Linked DNA regions of Marinobacterium aestuarii. The protein of the gene in region 1 interacts with the protein of each later gene in a pairwise test. Links are inferred from orthologs where the notes say so. Each region holds a gene or a part of one and is shown on either strand. Other genes may lie near its edges.

Evidence for each region.
Region 2: the proteins of A8C75_RS08610 (region 1) and grxD interact in binary tests that used the Escherichia coli proteins (3 or more experiments, as listed by UniProt). The link is inferred for Marinobacterium aestuarii from one-to-one orthologs.

The regions. Positions count from the first base shown.
Region 1 is NZ_CP015839.1:1,938,254-1,945,490, reverse strand. The notes cover bases 1-3,000. They hold A8C75_RS08610 (BolA family protein), read right to left. Parts: upstream 1,657-3,000; coding sequence 1,345-1,656; downstream 1-1,344. Other genes in these bases: A8C75_RS08605 (DUF3422 family protein), read right to left, coding at 1,653-3,000; A8C75_RS08615 (hypothetical protein), read left to right, coding at 357-761; aroA (3-phosphoshikimate 1-carboxyvinyltransferase), read left to right, coding at 1-163. Outside these bases: more of A8C75_RS08605, read right to left, coding at 3,001-3,041; A8C75_RS08600 (hypothetical protein), read right to left, coding at 3,158-3,523; A8C75_RS08595 (hypothetical protein), read left to right, coding at 3,581-4,267; A8C75_RS08590 (SbcC/MukB-like Walker B domain-containing protein), read right to left, coding at 4,294-7,237. UniProt on the Escherichia coli protein: Transcriptional regulator that plays an important role in general stress response. Has many effects on cell morphology, cell growth and cell division. Acts by regulating the transcription of many genes, including dacA (PBP-5), dacC (PBP-6), ampC and mreB.
Region 2 is NZ_CP015839.1:1,379,803-1,387,545, forward strand. What follows is about bases 2,190-4,983. They hold grxD (Grx4 family monothiol glutaredoxin), read left to right. Parts: upstream 2,190-3,314; coding sequence 3,315-3,653; downstream 3,654-4,983. Other genes in these bases: A8C75_RS06125 (aspartate aminotransferase family protein), read right to left, coding at 2,190-2,989; A8C75_RS06135 (peroxiredoxin), read left to right, coding at 3,751-4,353; rnt (ribonuclease T), read right to left, coding at 4,461-4,983. Outside these bases: A8C75_RS06115 (LysR family transcriptional regulator), read right to left, coding at 1-686; argF (ornithine carbamoyltransferase), read right to left, coding at 845-1,750; more of A8C75_RS06125, read right to left, coding at 1,796-2,189; more of rnt, read right to left, coding at 4,984-5,117; A8C75_RS06145 (flagellar protein MotY), read left to right, coding at 5,358-6,197; A8C75_RS06150 (argininosuccinate synthase), read left to right, coding at 6,328-7,554. UniProt on the Escherichia coli protein: Monothiol glutaredoxin involved in the biogenesis of iron-sulfur clusters.

The DNA of each region.
Region 1 (7,237 bases):
ATTGCAGGAAGCGGCCATCGACACCTACGACGATCACCGCATGGCGATGTGCTTCTCCCTGGTTGCCCTGAGCAATACGCCTGTCACCATTAACGACCCTGGCTGCACTGCCAAGACCTTCCCGGAATACTTCTCACTGTTCGAGACGCTGTGTCAACGCTAAAGCCAATAGATACTGAATGACAAGCGCTGCGGACAGCCTGTGTTCGCAGCGCGGCTGCTTTAATTGCAACAGCCGTTCCCCCAAAGACCTCTCCCCTAAAAGCACTTCCCGCAGCCGCCCTGGAAATCTACTGAAACAATCGCGCACGGACAGACTCCAACAGCCATAGTCACTGCTACCGAGTCATTGCTTGATGAAATTTCCCGCTGCGCTACGCCTGAGCACCCTGTTTCTGAGCCTTTGCCTCTTGCTGGCAAGCGGCTTGGTGGCTGCCGATCAGCTCTATATCAGGGGCGTACTGTTTCGCGATGGCGACTCGGTGGTGCGCCTGCTGCAGCATGCGGGGCAGCCGCTGTGGGTGAGTCAGATTGGCTATCGCTGCGATGAACGTTTTTCTTACAGGAGCACTGACAGACGCCGCTTTAGTGAACGCAGCAACCGGCATGACTGGCGCCGGGGGCGCAATCGCAACAACTGCGACTACCGCAGCCCGGCCGAACGCTGGACCTACATAGACGCCGGCAAGGAAATCCGCATTACGGTGGTGGCGGATACCATCGATGCCATCGACTGGAAGTTCAAGGGCCACAGCTGGTGACCCTTGGCTGCTCTAGAGCACGTTCATCTTACATCGGCCCATTGCGATGGTTGAGACGAGATTAAGATGACCCTGTTAGAGCCTGTGCAGACTGAGGTATCGGAGCGGTTTGATGGCTCATGTTGCGCCTTGCTGGCGCGTTACTTGCCAAGAAAGTAACCAAAGCTCTTCACCTTGAAGAATACGCCCCAATGAAGCCTATTCGCTGCGCTCTGAGATCATTCGACGGGCTGCGCTGACGGTACATCCCTGTATCTCATCGCAGGCGCATCAGTCCCTGTTGCGCCCCTTCGGGCCTTATCGCCGAATGACCTCAGTGCTCGCCGGCTTCATAAGGGGGAACAAGAGCCGCCCTGATGTTTCGGTGGCAGCACTCAAAGCAACCTCGATCGACAGATAAGTGTTTTGTGAAAATGCTCTAGCAGCCTGTCGGACTTGGCCGATCGTAGCGAGGGAAAGTCCGTTTTGAGGCAGTTTTTGAGCTCTTTTGAGGCAAATAGTGGTTCTATTTAACGAAAAAGAGGACGAAAAATGACCAAAATCGGCTTTTCCGCAGTAGATCAGTGGTAAGTCCGACAGGCTGCTAGCCTTTGGAACCCCCAAGGCATTCGGGGGACGTCGGCGCCTGTTGCTGACGCGCCCGCCATTCATCCGCCGTATAGAGGTGCATGGATAGCGCATGAATCGGGTTGCTCATTTCGTCCTTGAGCAAACCAAAGATCAGCTGATGGCGTTGTACCAGGCGCTTGCCGGCAAAATCATCCGACACCAGTACCAGCTTGAAATGACTCTCAGTGGCCGGCCCCGAGTGCATATGGCTTTCATTTTCGATATCCAGCTGCACAATGTTCAGCCCCTGGTTGAGCTTGTGTTCAATTATCGCCTGTACACTCATGTCTTCTCTGCCTTCACGCCCGTCTTGCGCTGCGCTTCCGCGCTGCGCTCCTCGCGGGCAAGTTCATGAAAATGTTTATGGATACGCCGTGTCACAAACCAGACGCTAAAGAGTACCAGCGGCACTGAAACCCCCACCGCCATATCCTTGTCGACCGGCACGCCGGCATCATAGGCGGCGGTAATAATATGCTTGAGCAGGCCAACGCTGTAATAGCTGATCGCCGCCACCGACAACCCCTCGACGGTATGCTGCATCATCAACTGGATGCGCGAACGCCTGTCCATGGATGCCAGCAAGGCCCGGTTTTGCCCCTGGATCGACAGTTCGACCCGGGTGCGCATCATGTCCGATACCCGATCGATGCGCCTGGACAAGTCCTCCAGCCTGCGCCCAACGGTTTCGCAGGTGCGTACCGCCGGCGTTACCCGGCGGGTGATGAATTCGGTCAGGGTCAGATGGCCTGAGACCTCATCTTCATTCAGCTCTTCCAGGCGCTTGAGCACCAGCTCATGGTACGCCCGCGTGGCGCTGAAGCGAAAGGTCGAACGCGCCCGAAAATCTTCCACCCGCGCCGCCATGGCGGTCAGCTCGGCGAGGATAACGGCTTCATCCAGGTCCGAATTGCCGGCCAGACGCTGGGTAATATCAGCCAGAGCTTCGTCCATGGGCGACAGCGCCGGCGCTATGCTGCGCGCCAACGGCATGCCAAGCAGCATCAGCAGGCGGTAGGTCTCGATCTCCAGCAAGCGCTGCATGAGTCGCCCAAGCTGGCTCGGTGACATGCCGCGGTTATACACCAGAAAACGCCCAAAACCATCGCTGTGCAGACGAAAGCTGGTCCATATATGGGCATCGCCCTGCTGCGGGCTACTGCCAATCAGGCGCATGCCTTCAAAATTGCGCTTGGCCTGGGGCAGCAATTGCTTGCCTTCCAACTCGCTGTATTCGAAGGCGACATGGAAAGCGCCCACTACACTGCCATGCAGCTGATCCAGCCAGCCAGGTGGCAACAGTGATAGCGCCGTGCGCGCGAAGGGCTGGTCGCAGGCGGCATTCGGGCTGGTCGCATCGAGATGAATGAAGGTGTAGGCGACGAACTCCATATGGGTTTCGCGCCGCAGCCGCAGCGAACCGAAATCCTGCTGAAAACAGCTGCTGTCGTGCTCAGGTACGGGTGCATCGAGCTGCTCGCACAGCGTTTGCAGATGGCGAAACTGCTGTGCCCGCTCGGACTCTGGGCACAGCACCGCCAGATGTGTAACACGGGCCGGCGCCTGAATCTGCTGAAACGGCCGCGAATGCAGCTCTTCGTACAGCAACTCGCGCAGCGGATGCAATTTGAACCCGGGCTCGACTGGCAACGCTTGAATAAGCTCGGTCATTCCTTGGCTCCCTTTCACTGAGCGGCTATTGAAACCCGGCACGGGAACGCCACTCAATACTGCGAATGTACCCTTGGATATGCAACTTGTGGGCCTGCTAGCCCTTACAATTACATTTAGTCCTGCAGCGGTGCCAGCATAAGCGGCTTTGATGACAGATCAATCGCCATCAGCTGCGGCTGCAGTTCGAACCAGGCGTCAAACAGCTCAGCACTCAGATTCCCAGGCCAGTGATCGGCAAACTCATCCCAGGCCGACAGCTCGTTTTCGAACATCTTGCGCCAGTGATCCGATTGGGCGGCGGCAAAATCCTCTTCGCTGAAGACTTCGTCAATCAGATAGAGCGTGCCCTCGGCCCGAAGCGCTGCGAGGCTGGTGTCCTGGTCCGACGCCTGGGCGGTATCGGCGGGCAGTGCGCTGACCCAGTCGGCAAACGGCTGGCGCGGTAACAGTGCAAAGGCCGCACGGTTTAACAGTTTCATGGTTGCATCTCTCGCTTTTCGATATACTTTTCAATCACTTTTATGACCCCGTGCCCCATGCTGATTCGAGTTTTGCCCGCCCTCAACCACCGTGATCACTGGGTCAGCCTGTGCCAGCGCGAATCACCCTATTGCTTTGTTGAAACCCCGGAAAGCCTGGTGGACTTTCAGACGGGTTTTCTGCAGATCACGCAGCTGAATGGCACTGTGCGCGACGGACGTGAAGCGGTGAAATTCAGCCTCGGCTCGCGCTTCTCGCTGAAGCCCGCCTGGGCCCTGGTCAAGGCCTGCAACTGGCGCCTGGACACGCTCATCGAAGGTCTGGAAACGCTGGACTTTCGCAGCAATGTACGGGACAACTCCCTGCTGGGCGTACACACCGACCTCAGTGTGCGACGCTACTTTGCCCGCGAACGGCATATCAGCTCACCGTCACGCCTGGGGCTGCTTGGGCCGCTGCAGCAGACGCCGAATATCTGGGATGGCCACAATCTGAGCCGCCTGCTGGCCAATGACCAGTGGCAGGATCTGCAGCCCGCCAGACACGCCTCTGCCGCAGCATCAGCCAGCGCAGCCCCTATCGACAGCAAGAGCCTGCTGCTGCAACTGCTGGATGCGCCAGAGCACTGGCTCGGGCTAAGTCGCAACGGTCGCCTCTATCTGCTGCACCGGCGCAATGCCATCGCCAGCCTGGTGCCGGACCTGCAGCCGCCACAACCCAGGTTGCAGCGACCGCCTATCTAACAGCTTTTAGCCGAGACTCAGCCGGCTCAGGCAGGCTCAAGAGTTTCGTTCTGCGAATCCTGACTCATCGCGGCCAGCAGCGTGCGCGGATGATCCGAGTTCAGCAATTCCTTGCCCTTAGCGGTGGGGAATTCCACATCGATATCCACCACGCGGCCATCACGACAGACGTTAATGATGGTATCCATGCAGGAACTGAGCAGCGAATACTTCTCATCCGGTGCGGCAATGATGGTCTGCAGCCCCAGGTCGTTCATGAACGCCAGGGAGGTCATGGTGTTTTCGGAGTCCAGCTTGTTGAACGCCTCATCGAACACCGACAGACTCATACCACCGAGCGGGCGGCCATCCGCGCCTTCACGCAACCGGTAGGTCGCGCCCATGGCGGCGGCCATGGCCACATAGAAGGGCACCTGATGCTCACCACCGGAACCGGTCTTGATACGCTGCGTCAGGGTCGTCTTGCGGTTGCCGTCCAGATCCTTGACCACCAGTTCGAAGTTGTAGAAGTTGCGATAATCCTGCAGCAGGCTGCTCTCGCCCTCGTCCTTCAGCACGTCGTGGATTTTCTCCAGCGCCTGATGGTGCGGCTTGTCACCGTCGTTCTTCAGATCGAACAGCGAGCCGACATTGGCCTGATCCATCCGGGTGTAAGCCTCAACCAGCTCCAGAATGTCCTTGAGCTCGGGGTTGGGCATCATCTCGAAACTGTACATTTCCTTGTGGAAGGGGCGGTTCTTGAGATGCGAATTCAGCTCGCGGATCAGGTCCTTGATCTTGTCGATCTGATCGTTCAGATGCGCCACAAAGTCGGATCGGAAAGCCGTTTCGGCTTCCAGACGAGCCCGCTCGGCTTTCTTGGCGTATTCAGCCAGTTCCGAATCAACCAGCACCGTCACCGTCTTGTCGACAAAGGCTTCAAGATCCTCGTGGGTCGACTCAGAGCTGATCATGTCCAGCGCCTGGTGACTCAAGCCGCCGCCGTGGTAGCGCGCCTTGTACTGAGCCACGGCATCACGCACGCCGTTTTTCTTTTTCTCGTGCAGCTGCAGTTCGGCCTGGGCCTTCTTGGCGGCTTCAAAGATGACGCGCTCAAGCTCACCCACACAGGTTTCATCAAGATAATCGCGTTTTTCCTGCGCGGCCTGAGCATCAAATATCGGATTTTCCTGGCAACGGCCGCGGGCCGCGCTGTGTTCGACCAGTTCCTGCTCCAGCACCTCGACCGCAGCGTTATCCTTGATCATGGCCGTGCGGGCTTTTTGCAGACGATCCATCAGCTGTTTCTGCTCGTCACCGGCTTTTTTCTGCGCGGCAACAAACTCGGCAATCGCCTGCTGAATGCCGCTGTCGTCCTGATTGCGCAGGTCTTCGACCGCCTGGCGCTGACCTTCGATCTCGGCATTCAGCTGCTCACGCTGATTCACCAGATCAAATACCCGCGCGTTCACACCCAGCAGCGCATTGGCCAGGCTGATCAGGTTGTCGCGCAGTTTTTCCAGCGCACTGTGCTGCTTGCCCAGGGTCGCAAACTCATTCACCATCTGATCAACCTGGCGACCCTGCACTTCCAGCTGACTGGCGCGACGCCGAATACCCATGATGGGCTGCATTTCATTGATCGAGGTGGTGGAGCCCTCGGACTGCAGCATGCAGTCGTAGGTCAGAGCACGTTCGTGGCGCAGCAGTTCGGTTTCGGTTTCCACCGCCATCACCGAGCCCAGCGCACGGTTCATGTACGCCCTGGCATGGTCGTTGTCAGTGTCGATAAAATGCGCCAGGGAGCCGGCCTTGTAACGCCCCAGCCAGTCATCACTCTTGGTGGTGTTGATGATACGGCTGCCCTTGAGGTGCCGACCCTTGCGCCTATAGATAGTAATGGCTTCCTTGACCCGATCCGGATCCACCACCAGTGCTTCGCGCCGCGCTCCCAGGAAGGACTCAATGGCCACGCGCCACTTGTCGTCATTGATATCGACCAGCTCGCAGATGGGCGTGGACTCGATACCGTATTCGGCCAGCAGTTCCATCAGCTCCTGGGTATTGCGGCGCACCGGTGCCCGCCCCTGCTTGAGCTGCTCCACCGCGCCCTTCTGGTTCTGGATTTCGGAGCGCAGCTCGTTCATCCGAATCACCGAGCGCTCGAACTGACGGGCGATCTCGCGCCGCACGCCATCAACATGCTTTTTCAGCTGATCGAGATTATTGTCGACCTCAACCGGCGACTCGGGCCACAGATCCGCCATCATGTCGCCCCCCTCACGCCACAGGCCAACGGACTGCTGCACCACGGGGCGGAAGTTCTCCGGCATCAGCTGCTCAAAGCTGGCGAAGCCTACAGTGGTGCGCAGCACGCCATGAACATGCTGAATGCGATCTTTGATACCGCCCAACTCATGCTGGCGCGCGGTCACGGCCGACTCCAGTGCCTTGATCTGGTGCGCACTGTCGGTATTGTTCAGACGCGCGCGAGCTTCGGCCAGGTCCTGCATAATCTGGTTGAGCTGATCGGACTTCTGCTCCAGCGCAAGCTGATAGCCGCTCTCTTTTTCCTGGTTTTCTTCCAGCCGCTCGGCGGCCGCCTCTTTCTTCAGGTCGGTATTCTCGAAGCGGGATTCGTGCACCACCCATTCATACTCGACGGCATTGCGTACGTTGCGCGCAATGCCCTTGCACAGCTCCTGTACCTTTTCGAGCTCTTCGATGCGCCGGGACACTTCCAGCGTCTTGTGCTCCATGGCCCTATACTCATCGAGCGACTTGCGAAAGGCCCCCACGTGCACAATGCTCTCGTCCAGCACGAACTCGCGAATAAAGCGCGTCGGGCTGTCAATGGGCAGGAACTTGAGCGCGTTGCGAAAGTTTTTGACGAACTTGTCGTCATCGTTGGGCATCTGCGGATCATGACTCAGGTGCGTGACCATCTCGCGAATAAAGCGATTGGCACGCTTTTCGAGCACCATATCCGGG
Region 2 (7,743 bases), 560 kb from region 1 along the record:
AGGATCATCACGGTCAGTTCGGCGGTGCGAATTTCAGCCGGATCAATGCCGGCCGGATCCAGGAAGTGGTTGAAGATGTCCAGCTTGCCGTGATCCACCGGGTAGGTGATCAGGGTTTCCTGGCTCAGGTCTTCGGCATGTATGTAGCGCCGTGCCACCAGGCGATGCTGCTTGGCGATGGCCAGCACTGATTCGTAGCTGAACAGCGGAATATAGATGATGCCGTTGCGGGTTTCGGGGTCGGAGGTGATGACCAGGTCGAGGTCGCCGCGGGCCAGGGCCGGCAGCGGCTGAAAACTGAAGCCGCTCGACAGGTCCATTTCGACTTCCGGCCAGTGCTGGCGAAAGTGATCGATGGTGGGCATGAGCCATTCAAAACAGCTGTGACATTCGATGCAGATGTTCAGTCGCCCGGCCTCGCCACCTGCCAGGCGGGCAATATCCCGTTCGGCATTGCGAATCATGGGCAGCACATCATCGGCCAGGGCCAGCAGGCGCTGGCCCGACGAGGTAAAGCAGATGGGCTTGGTCTTGCGGATGAACAGTGAACAGCTCAGTCGCTCTTCAAGATCCTTGATCTGGTGGGAAAGGGCGGATTGGGTCAGGTGGACCCGCTCAGCGGCTTCGACCAGGCTGCCGGCGTCGCGCAGGGCCGCCAGAGTCTTGAGATGCCTTAGTTCCACCATGCCTGGTACCCATCCTGAATGAAATAAACGAAATTATAGCGGTAAACGCGACGGCCCGTCGGGTCGCGGTAGCGAACCTGAGCCAAATAGAGGGTATCGGACGCGAAATTGCGCATCGGCGGGCACAGTGTACAGCGGCCCACTGATGCGCTTGAAACCTACTTGACCAGCAGGAATTCCAGCAGCGCCTTTTGGGCGTGCAGGCGGTTTTCTGCTTCGTCGAAAACAATGGAGCGGGGATCATCCAGCATGTCTTCGCTGATTTCCTCGCCCCGGTGGGCCGGCAGGCAGTGCAGGAAGACGGCGTCGGGGTTGGCCAGGTCCATCAGTGCGGGGCTCACCTGGAAACCGACAAATTTGCGCTCGCGCATGCGCTGCTCGTCTTCCTGACCCATGGATGCCCAAACGTCAGTGGCGATCAGGTCGCTGCCGCGCACCGCTTCCTGGGGGTCGCGGAACAGCTGAATGCGGTCACCATGCTCTTGCAGCAGTGACTGCATGGGTTCAAAGCCTTCCGGACAGCAAATGTGCAGGCGGAAATCCAGCAGGGCCGCGGCATTGATATAGGAGTTGCACATGTTGTTGCCATCGCCGATCCAGACCGCAGTCTTGCCTTGAATCGAGCCGCGATGCTCGTGGTACGCCTGCATGTCAGCCAGCAGCTGGCACGGGTGATAGTCATCCGTAAGAGCGTTGATGACCGGCACCCTGGAGTACTGGGCGAAGGTTTCCACGGTTTCATGGCTGAAGGTGCGGATCATGACCACGTCGACCATGCTGGAGATAACCCGGGCACTGTCTTCGACCGGCTCGCCACGGCCAAGCTGCGTATCCCGCGAGGACAGGAACATGGCGTGGCCACCCAGTTGTGCCATGCCGGCTTCGAAAGATACGCGTGTACGCGTCGAGGCCTTTTCGAAAATCATGGCCATGACGTGGTTCTGCAGCGGCTCGTAGACGACGCCGTCATTGCGCATTTTCTTCAGTTCGCCGGCCCGTACGATGAGCTGTTTCAGCTCTTCGGAGGACAGGTCTTTAAGTGTTAAAAAATGTCTCGTGCTCATAGGTAGTATCTGCTTAAGCAGGTCCTCTGAGAGCGGCGGTCGAGGTTAAATTTCCCGCTCGTCAGCCGCATATATCTGGATCAGTTTTGACAGCGTGTTAACCAGCAGGTCTGCTTCGCTATCGCTCAAAATCAGGGGGGGCAGCAGTCGTACAACGCGGCCACCGCCGGTTACATTCAGCAGGATGCCCTTGACCTTGGCCAGCACCGCAAGTTCGGTGCCTGCTTCTGTCAGCTCAATGCCGATCATCAGGCCCTTGTTGCGGATTTCCCGAATGTAGTCCGAATCGCCCAGCTGGGCGCGAAAACCGTCGCAGATGCGCTGGCCCAGTTGCTCGGCGCGCTGGCAGAGGTTTTCGCTCTGAATGGTATCAACCACAGCCAAGGCCGCAGCGCAGGCCAGTGGGTTGCCGCCGTAGGTCGAGCCGTGGGTGCCCGGAGACAGGATAGTGGCAGCTTTGCCAGCAGCCAGACAAGCACCAATTGGCACGCCATTGCCCAGACCTTTGGCTGTTGTTACCACGTCCGGCAGGATGGCGTTGTGCTGATACGCAAAATATTTGCCAGTACGGCCGTTGCCGGTCTGGACTTCGTCCAGCATCAGCAGCCATTCGTGCTCATCGCAGATGTCGCGCAGCTGGTTGAGGTAGTTGTCGGCGGGAATGCGAATGCCGGCTTCGCCCTGTACCGGTTCCACCAGGATGGCAACCACATTGGGGTTGTTGGCGGCGATGGTACGAATGGCGTCGACATCATCGTAGGGTGCACGTACGAAACCGCTGACCAGGGGTTCGAAACCCACCTGCACAGCCCGGTTGCCGGTGGCGCTCAGGGTGGCAAGGGTGCGGCCGTGAAAGGAGTTTTCCATGACAATAATGGCCGGGTTGTCGATGCCTTTCTGGTGGCCGAAGCGACGTGCCAGCTTGATGGCGGCTTCGTTTGCCTCTGCACCTGAGTTGCCAAAGAACACGCTGTCCATGCCGGCGATGGCGCACAGGCGTTCGGCCAGGCGCTCCTGCAGCGGAATGGTGTACAGATTCGAGGTGTGAATCAGGCGGGAGGCCTGTTCGCTGATGGCGTGGGTGACGGCCGGGTGGCTGTGACCCAGGCCGCACACGGCGATGCCGGACAGTGCATCCAGGTACTTGTTGCCGTCTGTGTCATACAGCCAGGCGCCTGCGCCATGGTCGAAGGCAACCGAGAGCCTGTTATATGTATTCATGATAGGCGTAGCTGCCATGTTCGTGCTCCCTACAACGCAAAAAGGCAGCCCTGGCTGCCAAACAAAAGAAAGGCATTCTATTGACTGGCATTCATTTTGGCAATGGATGTCGTGCGGGCAGACGTTCGCGGCAGTGGCGGACGAGGGCTAATGCGTAAAAAACGCTCACGGCCGGGGTTGAAATACCGCGCCTTTGGCGCAATATACTGGCCTGTGTCAGGTGGGTAGAAGTCGGCGTGCGGGTGTTTTTTGCCTGACTCTTTTGCTCGGATATATGGTAGGCTGATACAAGGCGTTCGCGCACGGCGGACTAGAGTTTCACTGTAGTTTTAAAGGTGTATCAATGAGTGTGATCGATACTATCAAAGAGCAGGTCGAGAAAAATACCATCCTGCTTTATATGAAGGGCACGCCGCGTTTCCCGCAATGTGGTTTTTCATCCCGTACAGTCGAAGCTGTGATGAATTGTGGCGAGCGCTTCGCGTTCGTGAACATCCTGGAAAACCCTGAAATTCGTGCCGAGCTGCCCAAGTATGCGAACTGGCCGACCTTCCCACAGTTGTGGGTCAATGGTGAGCTGGTGGGCGGTTGCGATATCGTCTGCGAGATGGCTGCCAATGGTGAGCTGGAAACGCTGATCAAGCAGGCCGCAGCGAACCAGGCTCCTGAAGAAGAAGCCTGAGTTAATACAGCATTTATTCTTTCGGCGTGATCGCGCACAGTGGTCACGCCGAAGTTTTTAAGCGTTGAAATACGACGACTAACGGAGAAGAGAAGTAATGGGCGTACTAGTTGGCAAGCAAGCACCGGACTTTACCGCAGCGGCTGTTCTGGGCACTGGCGAAATCGTTGATTCCTACAACCTGAAAGAAGCCATCAAGGGTAAATACGGCCTGGTTTTCTTTTACCCGCTGGATTTCACTTTCGTTTGCCCGTCTGAGCTGATCGCACTGGATCACCGTGTTGCGGCATTCAAAGAGCGTAACGTTGAGGTTATCGGTGTTTCCATCGATTCCCAGTTCTCGCACAACGCATGGCGCAACACCCCTGTTAATCAGGGTGGTATCGGTCCTGTTAAGTACACTCTGGTGGCTGACATCAAGCACGAAGTCTGCCAGGCGTACGACGTTGAGCACGCTGACGGTGTTGCATTCCGCGGCGCTTTCCTGATCGATCAGGAAGGTAACGTACGTGCACAGATCGTCAATGACCTGCCGCTGGGTCGCAACATCGACGAGCTGATTCGTCTGGTTGACGCGCTGCAGTTCCACGAAGAGCATGGCGAAGTTTGCCCGGCTGGCTGGAACAAGGGTGACAAGGGTATGAACGCTTCTCCGGAAGGCGTTGCCGCTTACCTGGCTGAAGAATCCGGCAAGCTGTAAGCCTGCCTGCTGTGCGGGTCGACTCCCTGGAGTTGGCCTCTGCAGATATGAAAAACCCGTCTTCGTGACGGGTTTTTTGCGTTTGGGCGCGGGTTGCTGTTGATGGTCTAGTCGTCGTACTGACGGCTTTCCAGTACCATGTCCCAGCCGCCCAGATCCTTCCAGCGGTTGATGATGGCGCAGAACAATTCGGCGGTCTTGACGGTATCGTAGAGCGCGGAGTGGGCTTTCTTGCCATCGAAATCGATGCCCGCCACGTCGCAGGCCCGTGCCAGGACGGTCTGTCCATAGGCAAGCCCTGCCAGGGTGGCGGTGTCGAAGGTGGAAAAGGGGTGGAAGGGGTTGCGTTTGGCGTCGGTGCGGCTCGCCGCAGCCTGAATAAAGCTGTGGTCAAAGGCGGCGTTATGGCCAACCAGAATCGCGCGCTTGCAGTTGTGTGCCTTGATCGACTTGCGGATGGGCTTGAAAATATTTTCCAGCGCCAGGGTTTCGGAAATGGCGTTGCGTTCAGGGTCGAAGGGGTCGATGCCGGTGAAGTCCAGTGCGGATTGCTCCAGGTTGGCACCCTCAAACGGATCAACCGCCTCGTCGAAGCTTTGATCGATCATCAGATAGCCGTTTTCGTCCATCGTCAGAGTGACGGCTGCGACTTCCAGAAGGGCGTCGGTGCGGGAGTTGAAGCCCGCCGTTTCAACGTCAATAACGACGGGCAGAAAGCCGCGAAAACGGTCTGCCATCAGTTGCGGAATGGTGCTGTTGCTCAAGAGGAGTCCTTAATTGCCGCGCGTGCAGTCGGTGAGTAAGGCGCTATTCTAGCAACCCAGGCGCGCAGCCTCCATTGCTGAACGCATATTCCCGTAGAGTCGAGGCAGTTAAGGGTATATGTTTGTATCGCCGCAGGCCTTTTGTCGGGCTGGGTGTTAAAGGAAATGGGGTTCGGGTCGATACACTTGAGTGTGTTCTGGTTCCTGGTTGGGGTGATAAATTTGCTGTGCAGACTTTCGTTGCTATTGCTCGTCTGGCTGGGTGCCGAGACTGCCCTGGCGGTCACCTATCGGGCTGCGATTGACGATTCGCGCTGGGAGCTGGAGTCCTCCAAGTTCAGTTGCCGTCTGAGTCAGGCTGTGCCGGCTTACGGGCGGGCGCTGTTTGAGCGCGAGGCGGGGGAGGATGTGCGTTTCAGCCTGCGTGCGGTTGAGCAGGTGAATGCCTCGGCGCAGGCGTTGCTGGTGGCTGAGGCGCCGCCCTGGCGGCCGGGCGCGGCGCCGCAGATGATTGCGACGCTCAAGGTGGATGCCGCCAGTGGTGATATTGATGTCGCCTCGAACTACGCCCGTCAGATGCTGGCGTTTCTGTACAAGGGGCTGGTGCCCACATTTACCCGTACCGACTGGCAGGGGACCGCGGAGGCGCTGCGGGTCGGGGTGTCGGCGGCGAATTTTGGTTCGGCCTATCAGGACTACAGTGGCTGCGTCGAAGGCTTGCTGCCGGTGAACTATCGTCAGGTGGCGCGCACGGCGGTGCTGTTTCCGCCGGCAACTTATGTGCTGTCTGATTCGGCCCGGGCGCGACTCGACCTGATCGCGCTCTACGTCAAGCATGATGACAGCGTGCAGTCGGTCTATGTGGATGGTCATTCCGATAATCTGGGGCGGCGTCTGCTGAATCGGGACCTGTCGAAGAAGCGGGCCGAGGCTGTGACCGAGTACCTGAAGGCCAAGGGCATGGATGAATCCATGATCACCATGCGCTTTCATGGCGAGCGTTATCCGGTGGTGCCCAATAATTCGGCGGCGAATCGGGATCGCAACCGCCGCGTCACTATCCGTCTTGAGCGTGAATAGCCTTCTGAGTCCCGTGCTTTGCTGATATAATACTGCGTTTTTTCGCCAACAGATTCTTTGCCCGGTTGCTGTCGTTGTGGGTCCTTGTGCTCGCTGCCGGCTGTCGGGTGATTTCATGTGGAGCCAATAGATGTCGGATATTAAAAAGGTTGTGCTGGCCTACTCCGGCGGACTTGATACGTCTGTTATCGTCCGCTGGTTGCAGGATACCTATAATTGCGAAGTGGTCACCTTTACTGCCGATCTGGGGCAGGGGGAAGAGGTTGAGCCTGCGCGTGCCAAGGCAGAGGCTCTGGGTGTAAAGGAAATTTACATCGAAGACCTGCGTGAAGAGTTCGTGCGTGACTTCGTATTCCCGATGTTTCGTGCCAATACCGTGTACGAGGGTGAGTACCTGCTGGGTACCTCCATCGCACGCCCGCTGATTGCCAAGCGACTGATTGAAATAGCCAACTCAACCGGCGCCGATGCCATTTCCCATGGCGCGACCGGCAAGGGTAATGATCAGGTGCGTTTTGAGCTGGGTGCCTATGCGCTCAAGCCGGGCGTCAAGGTGATCGCGCCCTGGCGTGAGTGGGATCTGACGTCCCGCGAAACCCTGATGAAATATTGTGAAGAGCGCAATATTCCGGTCGATTTCGCAGGCAAGAAGAAAAAGTCTCCGTACTCCATGGACGCCAATCTGCTGCATATCTCCTATGAAGGTGGTGTGCTGGAAGATCCCTGGGCGGAAGCGGAAGATGATATGTGGCGCTGGTCGGTGTCGCCTGAGCAGGCGCCGAATGAGGCGACCTACATTGAGCTGACCTACGCCAAGGGCGATATCGTTGCCATCGATGGCGAGGCTATGTCTCCAGCGACTGTGCTGGAAACGCTGAACCGGATCGGTGGTGCAAACGGCATTGGTCGTCTGGATATCGTCGAGAACCGCTTTGTTGGCATGAAGTCCCGTGGCTGTTACGAGACGCCGGGTGGCACCATCATGCTGCGTGCTCACCGTGCCATTGAGTCCATTACGCTGGACCGTGAAGCTGCGCACCTGAAAGACGAACTGATGCCGCGTTATGCAGAGACCATCTATAACGGTTTCTGGTGGTCTGAAGAGCGCAAGATGATGCAGCAGTTGATCGATTACAGCCAGCGTCACGTGAACGGTGATGTGCGCCTGAAATTGTACAAGGGCAATGTCGAAGTTGTGGGTCGTCGCTCTGTCGATAGCCTGTTTGATGAAAGCATTGCGACCTTCGAGGACGATGCCGGGTCCTATGATCAGAAGGATGCAGAGGGCTTTATCAAGCTGAATGCGTTGCGTATGCGCATTGCGGCAAGCAAGGGTCGCAATCTGCTGGAAGACTGATCGGCGTCTGATGCTTCAAAAAGCCCGCGGCCGGGTCCAGGTGTGCGTTATCTGAGGCCTGTCGCTCGCCTGGAGTTTTGACAGAATCCGGAACTCACTTGGTGGGTTCCGGATTTTTTATGCGTCCTGGCTGGGTGGGCTCTGTATTGATGTTGTGGCAGAGGTGGGGGTGTGGGCAAAAAAAATGCC